Regions from separate parts of the Microbispora sp. GKU 823 genome, predicted to be linked through region 2. Evidence: riboswitches for the same ligand, from Rfam matches in the RefSeq annotation. Region 2 holds a riboswitch; the other holds the start of a gene.
The links. Region 2 has a riboswitch for S-adenosylmethionine ahead of thrC (threonine synthase). Riboswitches for the same ligand answer to the same signal wherever they lie in the genome.

Region 1: another riboswitch for S-adenosylmethionine. It lies ahead of B1L11_RS35005 (aminotransferase class V-fold PLP-dependent enzyme); the one in region 2 lies ahead of thrC (threonine synthase).

What each region holds. Positions count from the first base shown of each region.
Region 1 is NZ_MWJN01000097.1:12,145-19,796, forward strand. It holds gene B1L11_RS34970 (TetR/AcrR family transcriptional regulator) at 1-364, opposite strand, end outside; gene B1L11_RS34975 (class I SAM-dependent methyltransferase) at 427-1,056, shown strand; gene panC (pantoate--beta-alanine ligase) at 1,062-1,916, opposite strand; partial or broken gene B1L11_RS34985 (Rossmann-like and DUF2520 domain-containing protein) at 1,907-2,796, opposite strand; gene B1L11_RS34990 (SAM-dependent methyltransferase) at 2,958-3,956, shown strand; gene B1L11_RS34995 (cytochrome P450) at 3,914-5,113, opposite strand; gene B1L11_RS52710 (pentapeptide repeat-containing protein) at 5,190-5,660, shown strand; gene B1L11_RS52715 (pentapeptide repeat-containing protein) at 5,636-5,866, shown strand; SAM riboswitch class IV at 5,927-6,042, shown strand; gene B1L11_RS35005 (aminotransferase class V-fold PLP-dependent enzyme) at 6,094-7,365, shown strand; gene B1L11_RS35010 (helix-turn-helix domain-containing protein) at 7,409-7,652, opposite strand, start outside.
Region 2 is NZ_MWJN01000086.1:21,945-29,596, forward strand. It holds gene B1L11_RS33130 (trehalose-6-phosphate synthase) at 1-1,116, opposite strand, end outside; gene B1L11_RS33135 (RNA polymerase sigma factor) at 1,220-1,771, shown strand; SAM riboswitch class I at 1,868-2,007, shown strand; gene thrC (threonine synthase) at 2,022-3,296, shown strand; gene B1L11_RS33145 (MoaD/ThiS family protein) at 3,341-3,616, shown strand; gene B1L11_RS33150 (cold-shock protein) at 3,873-4,073, shown strand; gene groL (chaperonin GroEL) at 4,409-6,031, shown strand; gene B1L11_RS33160 (GNAT family N-acetyltransferase) at 6,105-6,533, opposite strand; gene B1L11_RS33165 (AAA family ATPase) at 6,530-7,652, opposite strand, start outside.

The sequences.
Region 1 (7,652 bases), on a different contig from region 2:
CGATCATCGGCATGAGCGGGGCGACCCGGCCGAGGATCTCACTCGTACCGCGCACGTGCGCGCGCAACTGGCCGGCCGCCGTGGGCTCCGCGCACGCGGCGCGGAACCATTCACGGTCCATGACGGCCACCGGCTCGGTGTCGCCGGCGATGGACGTGTCGACGACGTCCTTGAACAGCGTGCGCTTGTTGCCGAAGACGAAGTAGACCGTCTGGACGGCCACGCCCGCCCGGTCGGCGACCTCCTGCAGGCTCGTCGCCCCATAGCCCTGCGCGACGAAAAGCTCCCGCGCCGCCTGGATGACCTTCTCCCGGGTGCGGCGTGAGCGCTCGGCCCGTTTGTCCGGCCGCTTGACGGTGTCCATGGCGCGAGTATATCTCTAGAGTTCGTTACTAGAGTTTGACTCTAAAGAGATGGAGCGGAGCCATGGACAAGCCGAACGAGACCGAACGGGACCAGGAGGAGGCCGTACGCCGGGAACTGGAGAGGTACTACCGCGCCGGGAAGCCGCCCTGGGACACCGGTGTGACGCCGCCCGAGCTGGTCGCACTGGTCGAGGGGCACGGGGAGAGGCGAGACGCGCTGCCGCCAGGCCGCGCCCTGGAGCTCGGCTGCGGCACCGGAACCAACGCCGTATACCTGGCCCGGCACGGGTGGGAGGTCGTGGCCGTCGACCTCGTCGACCGCGCGATCGAGCAGGCCCGGGAGAAGGCCGCCGCCGCGGGAGCGGCCGTACGGCTGCTGCACGGGGACGCCACCCGGCTCGACGAACTGGACGCCCCCGGCCCCTACGACCTGTTCTTCGACCTGAGCTGCTACTGCGGCATCCCGCCGCACCGCCGTGACGCCTACGCCGCCGGGCTCACCCGCCGCGCCGCTCCCGGTGCACGGCTGCTGATGTTCGGGTACGGCCCAGGAACGCTCGACGACAAGTTCTCCGGCGTCACCGCCGACGAGCTGCGGGCCAGGTTCGCCGGCTGGGAGCTGGTTGACGTCACCCCCGGGACGAACCCGTTCCCCACCTTCTGGTTCACACTGCGCGCCGGGGCGGCCTGAGCCCCCTACAGGGTCAGGACCACGTTGTCGATGAGGCGCGTGGTGCCCACCTTGGCGGCCACGGCCAGGATCGCCTCGCCGCGGTGGTCGTCGCCGACCGGCGCGAACGTCGCGGGGTCGGCCAGGATCAGGTAGTCGAGCAGCAGCGGCGGGTCGAAGCGGGCGGCCTCCTCCAGCACGGCCCGCGCGGCGTCGAGGATCCCGGCCGGTCCGGCGGTCCGGGCCCGCGCCTCGCCCGCCCGCAGCGCCCGCGACAGCGCGAGCGCGGTGCGGCGGTCGGCCTCGGACAGATACCTGTTGCGGCTCGACAGCGCGAGGCCGTCCGGCTCCCGCACGGTCGGGGCGCCGACGATCGACACCGGGACGTCGAGGTCGGCCACCATCCGCCGGATCAGCGCGAGTTGCTGGGCGTCCTTCTGCCCGAAGACCGCGACGTCCGGCCGCACCAGGTTGAACAGCTTGAGCACCACGGTCAGCACGCCGTCGAAGTGGCCGGGCCGGAAGGCGCCCTCGACCACCCCGCCCATGCCGCCGGCCGAGACCTCCACCTGGCGGTCCGGCAGGTACATGTCCTCTGCCGAGGGCGCGAAGACCACGCCCACGCCCTCCTCCTCGCACACCCGGAGGTCGGCGTCGAACGTACGGGGATAGCGGGAGAAGTCCTCGTTGGGGCCGAACTGCAGGGGATTGACGAACACGCTCACCACCACGTGGTCGGCGTGCTCGCGCGCCAGCCGCATCAGCGACCGGTGACCCTCGTGGAGCGCCCCCATCGTGGGGACCAGGGCGATCCTTCCGGGGCCGAGTGCGTCCCTCGCCTTGTCGAGGGCGGCGCGGTCCGCGGCGACGGTCAGGTCCATATGTTCCCTCCCAGGGCATCCAGCAGGCGTTCGGCCGCCTCGGGCTTGAGCAGGCCCGCCGCGAGCGCCCGGTCGGCGGTGAGCCTCGCGAGGGCGACGTACGCGTCCGCGGCCTCGGGGGCGGCCAGGATGAGCGCGTCGACGTGCTTGCGCACCGTGCCCGCGTCGCCGCGGACCACGGGCCCGGTGAGCCCGCTGATGCCGAGGCGCAGCACGTTGTCGAGCGCCGCGCTCAGCAGGGGGCCGAGCATCCGGCCGGGATGCTCCACGCCGATCTTGGCGAGCAGTTCCTGCGACTCGGCGACGAGCGTCACCATGTGGTTCGCGGCGCCGGCCAGGGCGGCGTGGTAGAGCGGCCGGTCCTGGTCGCGATCCACACGGGCTCGCCGCCCATCTCGATCACCAGCGCCTCGGCCACCGGCCGCAGCAGGTCGGGCGCGGTGACACCGAAGGAGCAGCCGTTGAGCCGGGTCAGGTCGTCGCTCCTGCCGGTGAACGTCATCACGGGGTGCAGCGCGAGCGGCAGCGCCCCGGCCTCGGCCGCGGGGTCGAGCACGCCCAGGCCGTACGCGCCGCTGGCGTGCACGAGCAGCTTGCCGCGGAGGTCGGCCCCGGTGGCGGCGAGGCCGGAGACGAGGCCGGGCAGCACGTCGTCCGGCACGGTCAGCAGCACGAGCTCGGACCGCGCGATCACCTCGTCGGGCCTGCTGAGCTTCAGGCCGAGGCGGTCGGCGGCCCGCCGCGCCGACGCGTCGGACACGCCGCTGGCCGCCACCACCCGATGACCCGCGAGCATGAGCGCGGCTCCGAGCACGGAACCGACCCGTCCCGCGCCGAGCACTCCCACGGCGAGCCGCGCCGGGCGGTCACTTGTGTCCATGACGCCTCCCCTCGGTTCAGCGTAGCGGCGGCGCTCCCGCCGGCCCGGGCGTGGCCCAACGGTCGGATTTTGTCCCGTTTCTCACGGGCCTATGTTGAGCCATAAGTACGAAAGTGACTACTTTTCGTTACGCCCTCGGCGTGTCGGTAACCTAAAGCGCCGTGGAGGTCACCTGGCGGGAGGCCATGCGGCGGGCGCTCTACGGCGCGGAGGGCTTCTACCTGCGGGAGCGCCCCGACCGGCATTTCCGCACGTCGGTGCATGTCTCTCCGGTCTTCGCCGAGGCCGTGCTGCGCCTGCTCCTGCGGGTCGACGCCGCCCTCGGCCGGCCCGATCCGGTCGATCTCGTGGACATGGGCAGCGGCAACGGCCTGCTGGCCGCCCGGGTGCGGGCCGCCGCGCCGCCGGACCTCGCGGAGCGGCTGCGGGTCACCGCCGTCGACCTGTCCCCCAGGCCCGGCGATCTCGACCCCCGCGTCGCATGGGAGGCGGAGGCGCCGTACGGGGTCACCGGCCTGGTGATCGCCAACGAGTGGCTGGACAACGTGCCGCTCGACATCGCCGAGATGACGCCGGACGGCCCTCGCCTGGTGCTCGTGGACACCTCGACCGGCGAAGAACGGCTCGGGCCCGCTCCCGGCCCCGAGGACCTGGCCTGGCTGGAGCGCTGGTGGCCGCTGCGCGCACCGGGGGAACGCGCCGAGATCGGCCACCCCCGCGACGAGGCGTGGGCATCGCTGATCACCCGGCTTGCGCGGGGCACGGCGGTCGCCGTGGACTACGCCCATCCGGCCGGGCGGCGGCCCCCGCTCGGCACGGTCGCCGGATATCGCGAGGGCTCGGTGGTGCCGCCCATACCGGACGGTCGTGCGACATCACCGCACACGTGGCGCTGGACGCCTGCGCGGCGGCCGGCGAGCGGGCGGGGCGCGGGCGACCACGCTCACCACGCAGCGGGAGGCGCTGCGCGACCTGGGGCTCACCGGCGCCCGGCCGCCGCTCGCGCTGGCGTCGGCCGATCCCGCCGGGTACGTGCGCGCGCTCGGCCGGGCCTCCCAGGAGGCCGAGCTGATCGACCCGGCCGGTCTCGGCGGCTTCGGCTGGCTCAGCCAGGTGGTCAGACGGTGACCTTGAGCGACTCCAGGCCGCGCATGATGTAGCTGGGCTTCCAGGTGGGCTCCTCGGCGAGCTCGAGCTTGGGCGCCAGCCGCAGCAGGGCGCCGAACGACTCCGCCATCTCGACCCGGGCGAGCGGCGCGCCGAGGCAGAAGTGGATGCCGGCGCCGAACGAGATGTGCGGGTTGTCCGCCCGGCCGAGGTCGAGACGGTCCGGGTCGGCGAAGACCTCGGGATCCCGGTTGGCGGAGCCGAACAGCAGCGCGATCTCCACACCCCGGGGGATCGTCACCCCGCCGACCTCGATGTCCTCCAGCACCCACCGCTCGAACATCTGCGCCGGGGTGTCGTAGCGCAGCAGTTCCTCGACCGCCGTCGGCATCAGGCCGGGGTCGGCGCGCAGCCGCTCCAGCTCACCCGGGTTGCGGAACAGCGCCCACCACCCGCTGCCGGTGGCGTTGACCGTGGCCTCGTGCCCGGCGTTGAGCAGCAGCACGCAGGTGCCGATCAGCTCGTCCTCGGTCAGCCGGTCCCCGTCGTCCACCACCTGGGCCAGCGCCGAGATCATGTCGTCGCCCGGCCGCTCCCTGCGCGCCCTGGCCAGCTCGCGCAGATAGCCGGCGAACTCCGTCGCCGCGCGTACGGCGGTGTGTTGCACCTCCAGGGAGGGGTTCAGCTCATACATTCCGCAGATGTCGGCCGACCAGGGGCGCAGCAGGTGGCGGTCGGCCTCGGGCACGCCCAGCATCTCGGCGATCACGGTGACCGGCAGCGGCTCGGCCACCTCGGCCAGCAGGTCGCCGCCGCCGCGCTCGACCAGTCCCTCGGTCAGCTCGGTCGCGATCTTCCGTACGCGGGGACGCAGCGACTCGACCATGCGGGGCGTGAACGCCTTGGACACCAGGCGGCGCAGCCGCGTGTGGACCGGCGGCTCGACGTCGAGCATCCCGGCCCGGATCACCCGCCAGAACGGTTCCTGGAACTCCGGCTCGGGCTCGCGGCCGAACGCCTCGTGCGTCGCCACGTGCAGGTAGGACCGGCCGAGGCGCCGGTCGCGCAGCAGCGCGTTCACATCCGCGTGGCGGGCGATCAGCCACTGCCCCGTCGGCTCGAAGAAGCTGACCGGCTCGTTGTCGCGCAGGTCACGATAGGCGTCGTAGGGGTACGCGATGAACTCGGCATTCCAGGGATCAAACTTCACAATGGACAACAATACGGATGAAAGACCTCGCCTGGGAGTACGGGCGCACGGGTCCGTCATGGCGTAGGTTGGGGCGATGCCGAAGCGCCGCGAACAGCACCGCAGAGAACCTCGCGAGCTCGGCGAGTTGCCCTACGCCGATCACCTCGAACCGTTCGACGGCCGGCTCGCTCAGGGCGGCGACTACGACACGGTCCTGTTCGACGGGCAGGAGTTCGAGGACGCCGACGCGTCCAACGCCCGGTTCATGGAGTCCGCGTTCACCTCGGTGACGTTCGTCGGCGGCCGGTATCGGCGCGCCCGGTTCTCCGACGTGTGGCTGAACGGCGTGCGCTGGGTGGGCGGCGACCTCACCGAGTCCACCTGGGCGGACGCCGAGATCATCATGAGCGCCCCGGCCGGCACGGCGCTGCCCGGCGCCGAGATGAACCATGTGACCTTCCACCGCTGCAAGCTCGACTCGGTCAACCTCCGCGCGCCGACCTGCGGGAGGTCTCGTTCGTCGAGTGCACGCTGCGCGACGTGGACTTCGCCGGCGCCACGCTGACCGGCGTCGCCTTCCCCGGCTCCACGCTCGAACGGGTGCGCTTCGACAAGGCGCGCATGTCCCGGGTCGACCTGCGCGGCGCCGTGTCCCTGGGCATCTCCGACGGCTACGACGCGCTGCGCGGCGCGACCATCAGCGGCGTCCAGTTGATGGAACTCGCGCCGATGTTCGCCCACATCCTGGGTGTCACGGTCGACAACGGCTGAAGTCGCTCGCATCCACGGCACTTGCGGCCGGGGGGCCGTATCGGGTTATAGTGCCGTCCAGGTCATGAGTGCCAGCGTCAAGCCCCGGCTTGCTGGCCGGCAACCCTCGCGCTCGCGGCGGGGTGCCCCGGGTGAGGACCGGGTCCGGCACGAGGTGTGCCGGGCAAGCGCGGGCTCCGCCGTTCCAACGCCATGGCCGGGGTCCCCGACCCCGAGGAGGTTTGGCGTTGTCCGCACTCACCTTCGTCCAGCAGGCCGTCAACCGCATCTCCGAGCCCGTGCGTCTGCCGGCTGTCGTGGGCTCCGACCTTGAGGTGCCCGTCAGGGGCGGCAGGCTCGTGCCGTACGCGAACCTCGACTACGCGGCGAGCGCGCCCTGTCTCGAGCCGGTGAACGCCGCCGTCGCGGCGGCGCTGCCGGCCTACTCCAGCGTGCACCGGGGCGCGGGCTACGCCTCGCAGCTCACGACGGCCAGGTATGAGCAGGCCAGGCACACCGTGCGGGCCTTCGTCGGCGCCCGCCCCGGCGACGCGCTGGTCTTCGTGCGCAACACGACCGACGCCATGAACCTGCTGGCCCGCAGCCTCCCCGAGGGCACCACCGTCGTCGTGTTCGAGACCGAGCACCACGCCTCGCTGCTGCCCTGGCCGAACGCCGTACGGCTCGCGCCGCCCGCCTTCCCCGGCGAGGCGATCCGGGCGGCCGACGAGGCGCTGGCCGCGATCGAGGGCCCGGCCCTGCTCGTCGTGACCGCCGCCTCCAACGTGACGGGCGAGCTGTGGCCGATCGCCGGGCTGGCCCACATCGCCCACCGGCACGGCGCGCGGATCGCCGTGGACGCCGCCCAGTTCGTCCCCCACCGCGGGCTCAACCTCTCCGCGCTCGACCTCGACTACGTGGCCTTCTCCGGGCACAAGCTCTACGCCCCGTTCGGCGCCGGGGTGCTCGTGGGCCGCCCCGACTGGCTCGCCGACGCCGATCCGTACCTGCGGGGCGGCGGAGCCGTACAGGCGGTGGGCGAGACCACCGAGTGGAGCGACGACCCCGAGACGCGGCACGAGGCGGGCACCCCCAACGTGCTCGGCGCCATCGCGCTCGCCGCCGCCTGCGACGCGCTGACCGCGACCGGCTGGACCGCGCTGGTGCGGGAGGAGGAGCGGCTGCTCGCCCGTCTGCGCGCCGGGCTCGCCACGATCCCCGGCGTACGCGAGTTGTCGCTGTGGGGTCAGGACCACCCGCGTGTCGGCATCGTGTCGTTCACCGTCGCCGGCCGTACGGCCCGCGAGGTCGCCGAGGCGCTGTCGGCCGACTGGGGCATCGGCGTCAGGGACGGCAAGTTCTGCGCCCACCCGTTCGTCCGCCACCTCCTCGGCGGCGGTGAGGACGGCGGCTGCGCGGACGGCACGTTCAGCGCCGTACGCGCCTCGGTCGGCATCGGCACGACCACCGAGCACGTCGACCGCCTCATCGAAGCGCTACGCGAGATCGCCGCCGCCTGACGACGGAAGGTCAGGTTGGGGGTCTCGCCTGAGAGGCCCCCAATCAAGCGGCATCCGTCGACTTCTCGCTGACAGGCAAGCGCAGCGTCCGATCACCGAAGTCGACGACCAGATCCAAGCGGGCCCCGAGCGCCTCCACATAGCGAGCGATGACCTCGAGGGATGTGACCTCTCCATGCTCGATCTGTGAGACCCGGGCAACACTCAGACCCATGACAGCCGCGACGTCCTTTTGGCCGAGCCCAAGTTGCTTTCGCGCCTCGGCGAGCTGATGACCGCGCACCTCG
Region 2 (7,652 bases):
GGCGGCCAGCGAGCGCGGGTAGTCGTCGTTCACGTTGAGGATCAGCGGGTCCCAGTCCTCGGTCGCGTACTCGTCCTCGATCTCCTTGGCGCAGCGCTGCACGGCCGCCGTGTACTCGCGGTATTCCGGCAGGTCGTGCCGCGAGGGATAGGCGAACGCGAGGTGGACGACCCGGCCGTGCCACTCGGGATGGGCGGCCAGGAACTCCTGGTAGGCCCGCAGGCCGCGCACGATGTTCTTGGAAAGCTCGGTGCGGTCGATGCGCACGATCAGCTTGCGATCGCCCACGAGGTCCCTGATCACGGTCATGTGCGACTCGACGTCCGGCTCGCCCGCCCGGGCGAGCAGCGCCTCGCCGTTCACCCCCAGCGGGTGGACGCCGATCCTGGTGGTCCGCCCTTCGTACGTCACCGTGCGGGCGGCGTGGTCCGCCCGGGCCCCGAGCAGCGTCTCGCAGCAGTCCATGAAGGCGCGGGCCCAGCGCGCGGTGAGGAACCCGGCGTGGTCGGCGCCGAGGATGCCGGTCAGCACCTCGGCCACGACGTCCTCGGGCAGCAGCGCGAAGTATTCGGGCGGCGCCCAGGGCGTGTGCGAGAAGTGGGCGATGCGCAGGTCGGGCCGCTCGACCCGGAGCATCGCCGGGGTCAGCGTCAGGTGGTAGTCCTGCACCATGACGCGCGCCCGGTGGGCCGCCTCCTCGGCCAGGGCCAGCGCGAAGGCCCCGTTGTACGTGCGGTACGACTCCCACTCGCGGCGGAACCGCGTGCCGAACTCGGGGGAGAAGGGCGTGTTGTAAAGCAGGTGGTTGACGAACCAGAGAGTCGAGTTGGCCACGGCGTTGTAGGCCCGGTGGAAGACCGCGGGCGGGATGTCCAGCATGCGGATCGGCCCCGTCTCGAACGCCCGGTCGAGCCGCCCGCCGGGCGCGTGACGCACCGCGCCCCGGTCACCGTCCGACAGCGCCGCGCAGACCCACAGGACGTCGGTGTCCTTGACCACCTCGGACAGGCCGGAGACGAGTCCGCCGCCGCCCCTGCGCATGGTCAGGCCGCCGTCGTCCGACAGCGTGAAGGACACCGGACCCCGGTTGGACGCGATCAGAACGGTGCTGCTCATCTTGGGGTTCCCTCGATCAGAGCGGGCGCGCATGCCGGAAGATTAATAAAAGCCGACCTCCGTCAATAGGATGTCAACCGATCGCGGGAGGGCTGAATACGGCATGGCACTGGACGACACGACCGAGGACCTGGCCCGATCGGCTGCCCAGGGGGACCACCGCGCGCTCGGTGAACTGCTGCGGCGCATCGAGCCCGACGTGTTGCGGCACTGCGAGCGCCTTCTACCGTATCGGCAGGACGCCGAGGAGGCCGCGCAGGACACGCTGCTCGCCGTGGCGCGCAACATCGCGAGGTTCGAGGGGCGGGCCAAGTTCAGCACCTGGCTGCACATCGTGACCGTGAACTGCGCCAGGACCACCTACCGCTCGCTCAAGCGGCGCTCGTCGGAGCAGGCGGAGGAACTGCCCGAGCAGCGGCCCGATCCCCGGCGGGTGAGCGTCATCGCCGGGTCGCGGCTCGACCTGCTCGACGCGATGGAGGCGCTGGAGGCCGAGCGGCCCGACCTCGCCCAGGCGCTCGTGCTGCGCGACATCTGCCAGCTCGACTACGCGGAGGTCGCCGACCAGCTCAAGATCCCCCTCGGAACGGTCAAGTCCCGTATCCACCAGGCGCGCAAGTACGTGCAGAGCGCACTCGGCGAGGCGTACGGCTGATACGAAACGTCTCGCCATGTGAGACGTCGGAACGGACACCGGGGACGCCGGGGTACAGTGCTAGAGACCTTTCTCGGAAGGTCCTACAACTGAACATGCTCATCCAGAGGGGTGGAGGGACCGGCCCTGCGAAGCCCCGGCAACCTCCCCGGTGTCGAACTCGTGCCCACGAGGCCCGGCCGGGACAGGTGCCAATTCCGGCTCGCGGCCAAGGTGGTCGCGAGCGAAGATGAGGGAAAGGCCTCGCTTCATGGCGCACACCAGCACTGCCGCTAACACTGCCGCGAACACCGTCGAGTTCGGCCCCGCCACCGGCCTTTCGTGTCGCGAATGTGGCGCTCTTTACGACCTCGGTCCGATTTTCGCCTGTACGGAGTGTTTCGGCCCCCTTGAGGTGGCGTACGACTTCGGCGAGGTTCGCCGGGAGGACATCGAGTCCGGCCCGGCGAACATCTGGCGGTACCGCTCCCTGCTCCCCGTTCCCGCCGGCGTGGCGGCCAAGCCCAACCTCCAGCCCGGCTGGACCAAGCTCGTGAAGGCCGACAGGCTGGCGGCCGAGCTGGGCCTGCGGTCGCTTCACGTCAAGGACGACTCCGGCAACCCGACCCACTCCTTCAAGGACCGGGTCGTCGCGATCGCGCTTGAGGCCGCGCGCAACTTCGGCTTCCACACCCTGTCGTGCTCCTCCACCGGCAACCTCGCCGGCGCGGTGAGCGCGGCCGCCGCCCGGGCCGGGCTGGACTCCTGCGTGTTCATCCCCTCCGACCTGGAGCCGGCCAAGGTCACCATGGCCGCCGTGTACGGTGGCCGCCTGGTCGCCATCGACGGCAACTACGACGAGGTCAACCGCTTCTGCTCCGAGCTCATCGGTGACGAGCTGGGCGAGAAGTGGGGCTTCGTCAACGTCAACCTCCGGCCCTTCTACGCCGAGGGCTCCAAGACGCTGGCGTACGAGATCGCCGAGCAGCTCGGCTGGCGGCTGCCCGACCAGATCGTCATCCCGGTGGCCTCCGGCTCTCAGCTCACCAAGATCGACAAGGGTTTCCGTGAGCTGATCAAGCTGGGGCTGGTCGAGGAGCGGCCCTACCGGATCTTCGGGGCGCAGGCCGAGGGCTGCTCGCCGGTCTCCCGGGCGTTCAAGGCCGGGCAGGACGTGGTGCAGCCGGTGCGGCCCGACACCATCGCCAAGTCCCTGGCGATCGGCAACCCCGCGGACGGGCCGTACGTGCTCGACATCGCGCGGCGGACGGGCGGCGCGGTGGAGGACGTGAACGACCAGGAAGTGGTCGAGGCCATCCGCCTGCTGGCCAGGACCGAGGGCGTCTTCGCCGAGACCGCGGGCGGCGTCACGGTCGGCGTGCTCCGCAAGCTGGTGCGCGAGGGCCGTCTCGACCCCGACGCCGAGACCGTGGTGCTGAACACCGGCGACGGGCTGAAGACACTCGACGCGGTGTCCGAGCACGCCCGTCCCGCCGCCGTCATCCGTCCCTCTCTCGACGCGTTCCGTGCGGCATTCGCCAACTGAAAGCGTTTCAAAAGGCCCATCGGTAGTAAGAAAGCGAGCGAACAATGAGCGTTTCCGTGCGGATTCCGACGATTCTCCGGACGTACACCAACGGAGCCGCGGAGGTGAGCGGGGAGGGGGGAACGCTCCGGGAGGTCCTGCAGAAGCTGGACGCGGACTACCCCGGCATCGGCGGGCGCATCCTGGATGAGACGGGTAAGATCCGGCGTTTTGTCAACGTCTACGTCGGGGAAGAGGATGTCCGATTCGCCGACGGTCTGGACACCGCCACGCCGGACGGGGTGCAGATTTCGGTCATCCCCGCCGTCGCCGGAGGCTGAGCCGCCGCGCCGGGGCCGAGCACCTGACATGCACTTCTGTCGGTGAAGAAGTCATGCGGTGCCATGGCAAATGGTGCAGCTCTCAACTATTCAACAGCAAAGTGAATATTCTTCGATCCCGCTTTGAGCGAACGCCAAGTAGTAGTTTGCGGATTGACTCTGTTGTCCTACGCCTTGACACGGGTATGGTCGAGGACGATCGACAAAACCGGGGGCTTCTTGGGTGTGGTCCCCAGCCCAGCAAGAGGAGTCGGAAGTGGCGCAGGGCACCGTCAAATGGTTTAACGCGGACAAGGGCTACGGCTTCATCGCGGTAGACGGTGGTAAGGACGTGTTCGTCCATTACTCGGCAATCCTGATGGACGGCTACAAGGCCCTCGAGCAGGGTCAGCGGGTTGAGTTCGACATCACGCAGGGTCAGAAGGGCCCGCAGGCGGAAGCCGTACGGGCCGTCTGATCCCGTCATCGACCTTGGAAGGCCCGGCGCGCGGACACCGCGTGCCGGGCCTTCCGCGTGTCTCCCGCTTCGCTCGGTGTCTCCCGCTTCGCTCGTAGGCTCGCTCGGTGTCTCCCGCTTCGCACTGGTCTGGGCATACCGTCCAAGCTGGTCAGAACGGCTTCCGCTTGCACTCTCAGGGGTAGAGTGCTAAATACTTGTTTGGCACTCTGAGGTCGAGAGTGACAACAACCGGGATCGGGGCGATGGGGCCCGCGCAGGGATAGCGGGTCCAAGCCGTCGCGGGCGTCGGCTCGGTCCGTTGAAGACACCCTGCTACTGGGAGGTCTAGCCTAATGGCAGCCAAGATGATCGCGTTTGACGAGGACGCCCGGCGCGGTCTCGAGCGCGGTATGAACCAGCTCGCCGACGCCGTGAAGGTGACCCTCGGCCCCAAGGGCCGCAACGTCGTGCTGGAGAAGAAGTGGGGCGCCCCCACGATCACCAACGACGGTGTCTCCATCGCCAAGGAGATCGAGCTCGAGGACCCGTGGGAGAAGATCGGCGCCGAGCTCGTCAAGGAAGTCGCGAAGAAGACCGACGACGTCGCCGGTGACGGCACCACGACGGCCACCGTGCTCGCCCAGGCGCTGGTCCGCGAGGGTCTGCGCAACGTGGCCGCCGGTGCCAACCCGATGGCGCTGAAGAAGGGCATCGAGGCCGCCGTCGAGCGCGTCAGCGAGGAGCTGTCGAAGCTCGCCAAGGACGTGGAGACCAAGGAGCAGATCGCTTCCACCGCCTCCATCTCCGCCGCCGACACCGAGATCGGCGCCCTCATCGCCGAGGCGATGGACAAGGTGGGCAAGGAAGGCGTCATCACCGTCGAGGAGAGCAACACCTTCGGCCTGGAGCTGGAGCTCACCGAGGGCATGCGCTTCGACAAGGGCTACGTGTCCGGCTACTTCGTGACCGACCCCGAGCGCATGGAGGCGGTCTTCGAGGACCCGTACATCCTGATCGTCAACTCCAAGGTCTCGGCGAACAAGGACCTGCTCCCGCTGCTCGACAAGGTCGTGCAGTCCGGCAAGCCGCTGGTCATCATCGCCGAGGACGTCGAGGGCGAGGCCCTGGCCACCCTGGTCGTCAACAAGATCCGCGGCCTGTTCAAGTCCGTGGCCGTCAAGGCTCCGGGCTTCGGCGACCGCCGCAAGGCCATGCTGGGTGACATCGCCATCCTCACCGGTGGCCAGGTCATCTCCGAGGAGGTCGGTCTCAAGCTCGAGAACGCCACCCTCGACCTGCTCGGCCGCGCCCGCAAGGTCGTCGTCACCAAGGACGAGACCACGATCGTCGACGGCGCCGGTGACGCCGAGCAGATCGCCGGCCGGGTCAACGAGATCCGCGCCGAGATCGAGCGCACCGACTCCGACTACGACCGCGAGAAGCTCCAGGAGCGCCTCGCCAAGCTGGCCGGCGGCGTCGCCGTCATCAAGGCCGGCGCGGCCACCGAGGTCGAGCTCAAGGAGCGCAAGCACCGCATCGAGGACGCCGTCCGCAACGCGAAGGCCGCGGTCGAGGAGGGCATCGTCCCCGGCGGTGGCGTGGCTCTGCTGCAGGCCGGCGCCAACGCGTTCGACAAGCTCGAGGTCAACGGCGACGAGGCCACCGGTGCCGCGATCGTCCGCAAGGCGCTCGAGGAGCCGCTGAAGCAGATCGCCGTCAACGCCGGCCTCGAGGGCGGCGTCGTGGTGGAGAAGGTCCGCAACCTCCCGGCTGGTGAGGGCCTCAACGCCGCGACCGGCGAGTACGTCAACATGTTCGAGTCCGGCATCATCGACCCGGCCAAGGTCACCCGCTCGGCGCTGCAGAACGCGGCGTCCATCGCGGCGCTGTTCCTGACGACCGAGGCCGTCATCGCCGAGAAGCCCGAGAAGGAGAAGGCCCCCGCCATGCCCGGCGGCGGCGACATGGACTTCTGATCCATCTGCCTGCTTCGTCTCAACGGAAGGGCGGTTCCCCCTCGGGGGAGCCGCCCTTTCCCGTTGTAGCGCCTCAGGTGAGGCGCCTGACCCAGCGGGCGCAGTCGGTCTGCATCGCGTATCCCGCCGCCGTCCAGGCGTGGTGCGCCAGGGCGTTGTCGTGCAGGACCATCGCGTCCGCGCGGAACGCGCCGAACTTCCTGAACCGCTCCTCGGCGGCCCGGATCAGCCGCGATCCGATGCCCATGCGCCGGTGGGCCGGGTCCACGGCGAGCCGGTAGAGGTGGGCGCGCCAGCCGTCCCACCCGGCGATGAGCGTGCCGGCGATTCGGCCGTCGATCTCGGCGATGAGCAGCGCCTCGGGGTCGCGCTCGATCAGAGCCACGACCTTGCCGGCGTCGTCGTGCCTGTCGGTGTTCTCCGCGGCGTCCAGCCAGAACCGCAGCACGGCGGGGACGTCGTCGAGCGCTCCGTGGCGGATGCGTACATCGGGCGGGTTCATCGCAGTTCCTCGGGCAGGTCACGGCTGTGCAGGACGGTCAGTGACGTTACCGCCCGGGTGAGGACCACGTAGAGGCGGGCGAGGCCGCGCTCCTCGGCCTCCGCGATCGCGGCCGGCTCGGCGACGATCACGTGGTCGTACTCCAGGCCCTTGGCGAGCGTCGCCGGTACCAGCAGCACCCGGTCGTCGCCCGTCGAGTCGGGGCCGAGCACCGTGTGCGGCACCGCGGCGGCCTCCAGGGCCGCCGAGAGCGCGGGAAGACCGGAGTCGGCCGCGATGACGCCGATGGAGCCCTCCTGCGCCAGGGCCTGCCGTACGGCCTCGGGAAGGGCGGCGGCGACGTCGGTCTCGCGGCGTACGGACAGGGAGCCGGCGCCGGGACGCAGCGAGCGCGGCGGGGCGAGCTCCGGCGCCACGGAGGGCAGCAGCCGCGCGGCGAAGTCGAGGACCTCGCGGGGCACGCGGAAGCCGAGCGTGAGCTCGGTGACCTCGCCCGAGGGCTGGCCGAGGTGGTCGAGCACGGTCTTCCACGAACGCGCCGACCAGGGCGTGGTGCCCTGCGCGAGGTCGCCGAGCACGGTCGCCGAGCCGGTGCGGCAGCGGCGTCCGAGCGCGCGCAACTGCATCGCCGACAGGTCCTGCGCCTCGTCCACCACGAGGTGTCCCTGCGACGGCGTCCGCTCGATCAGGTCGCCGAGTTCGTCCAGCAGCGCCGCGTCGGCGGCCGTCCACTTGGCCGACCGGTGCGACTTGTACGGCTTGCGCCACACGATGAGCTGCTGCTCCTCCGGGGAGAGGTCCGACCGGGCCGCCTTGGCCAGGAACTCGGGGTCCGACAGCAGCCGGAACAGCACCTGCTCGGGGGTGAGCTTCGGCCAGACGGCGTCGAGCACGGCCTTGACCGGCTTCGACCGGGCCACCGCGTCCTGCACCCGGTCGTCGGGCGACTCGCCGCGCCGTTCCATCTGCACGAGCACGGCGTGGGCGAGCCGCTGGGCCAGGGTGGTGCGGCCCGGGCCGTACCTCGTCGTGCCGCGCAGCGAGGCGACGATCTCACGCACCTCGTGATCGGCCACCCGGTAGCGGTTGATGCCCTTGGTGAACAGCACCCCTTCGGCC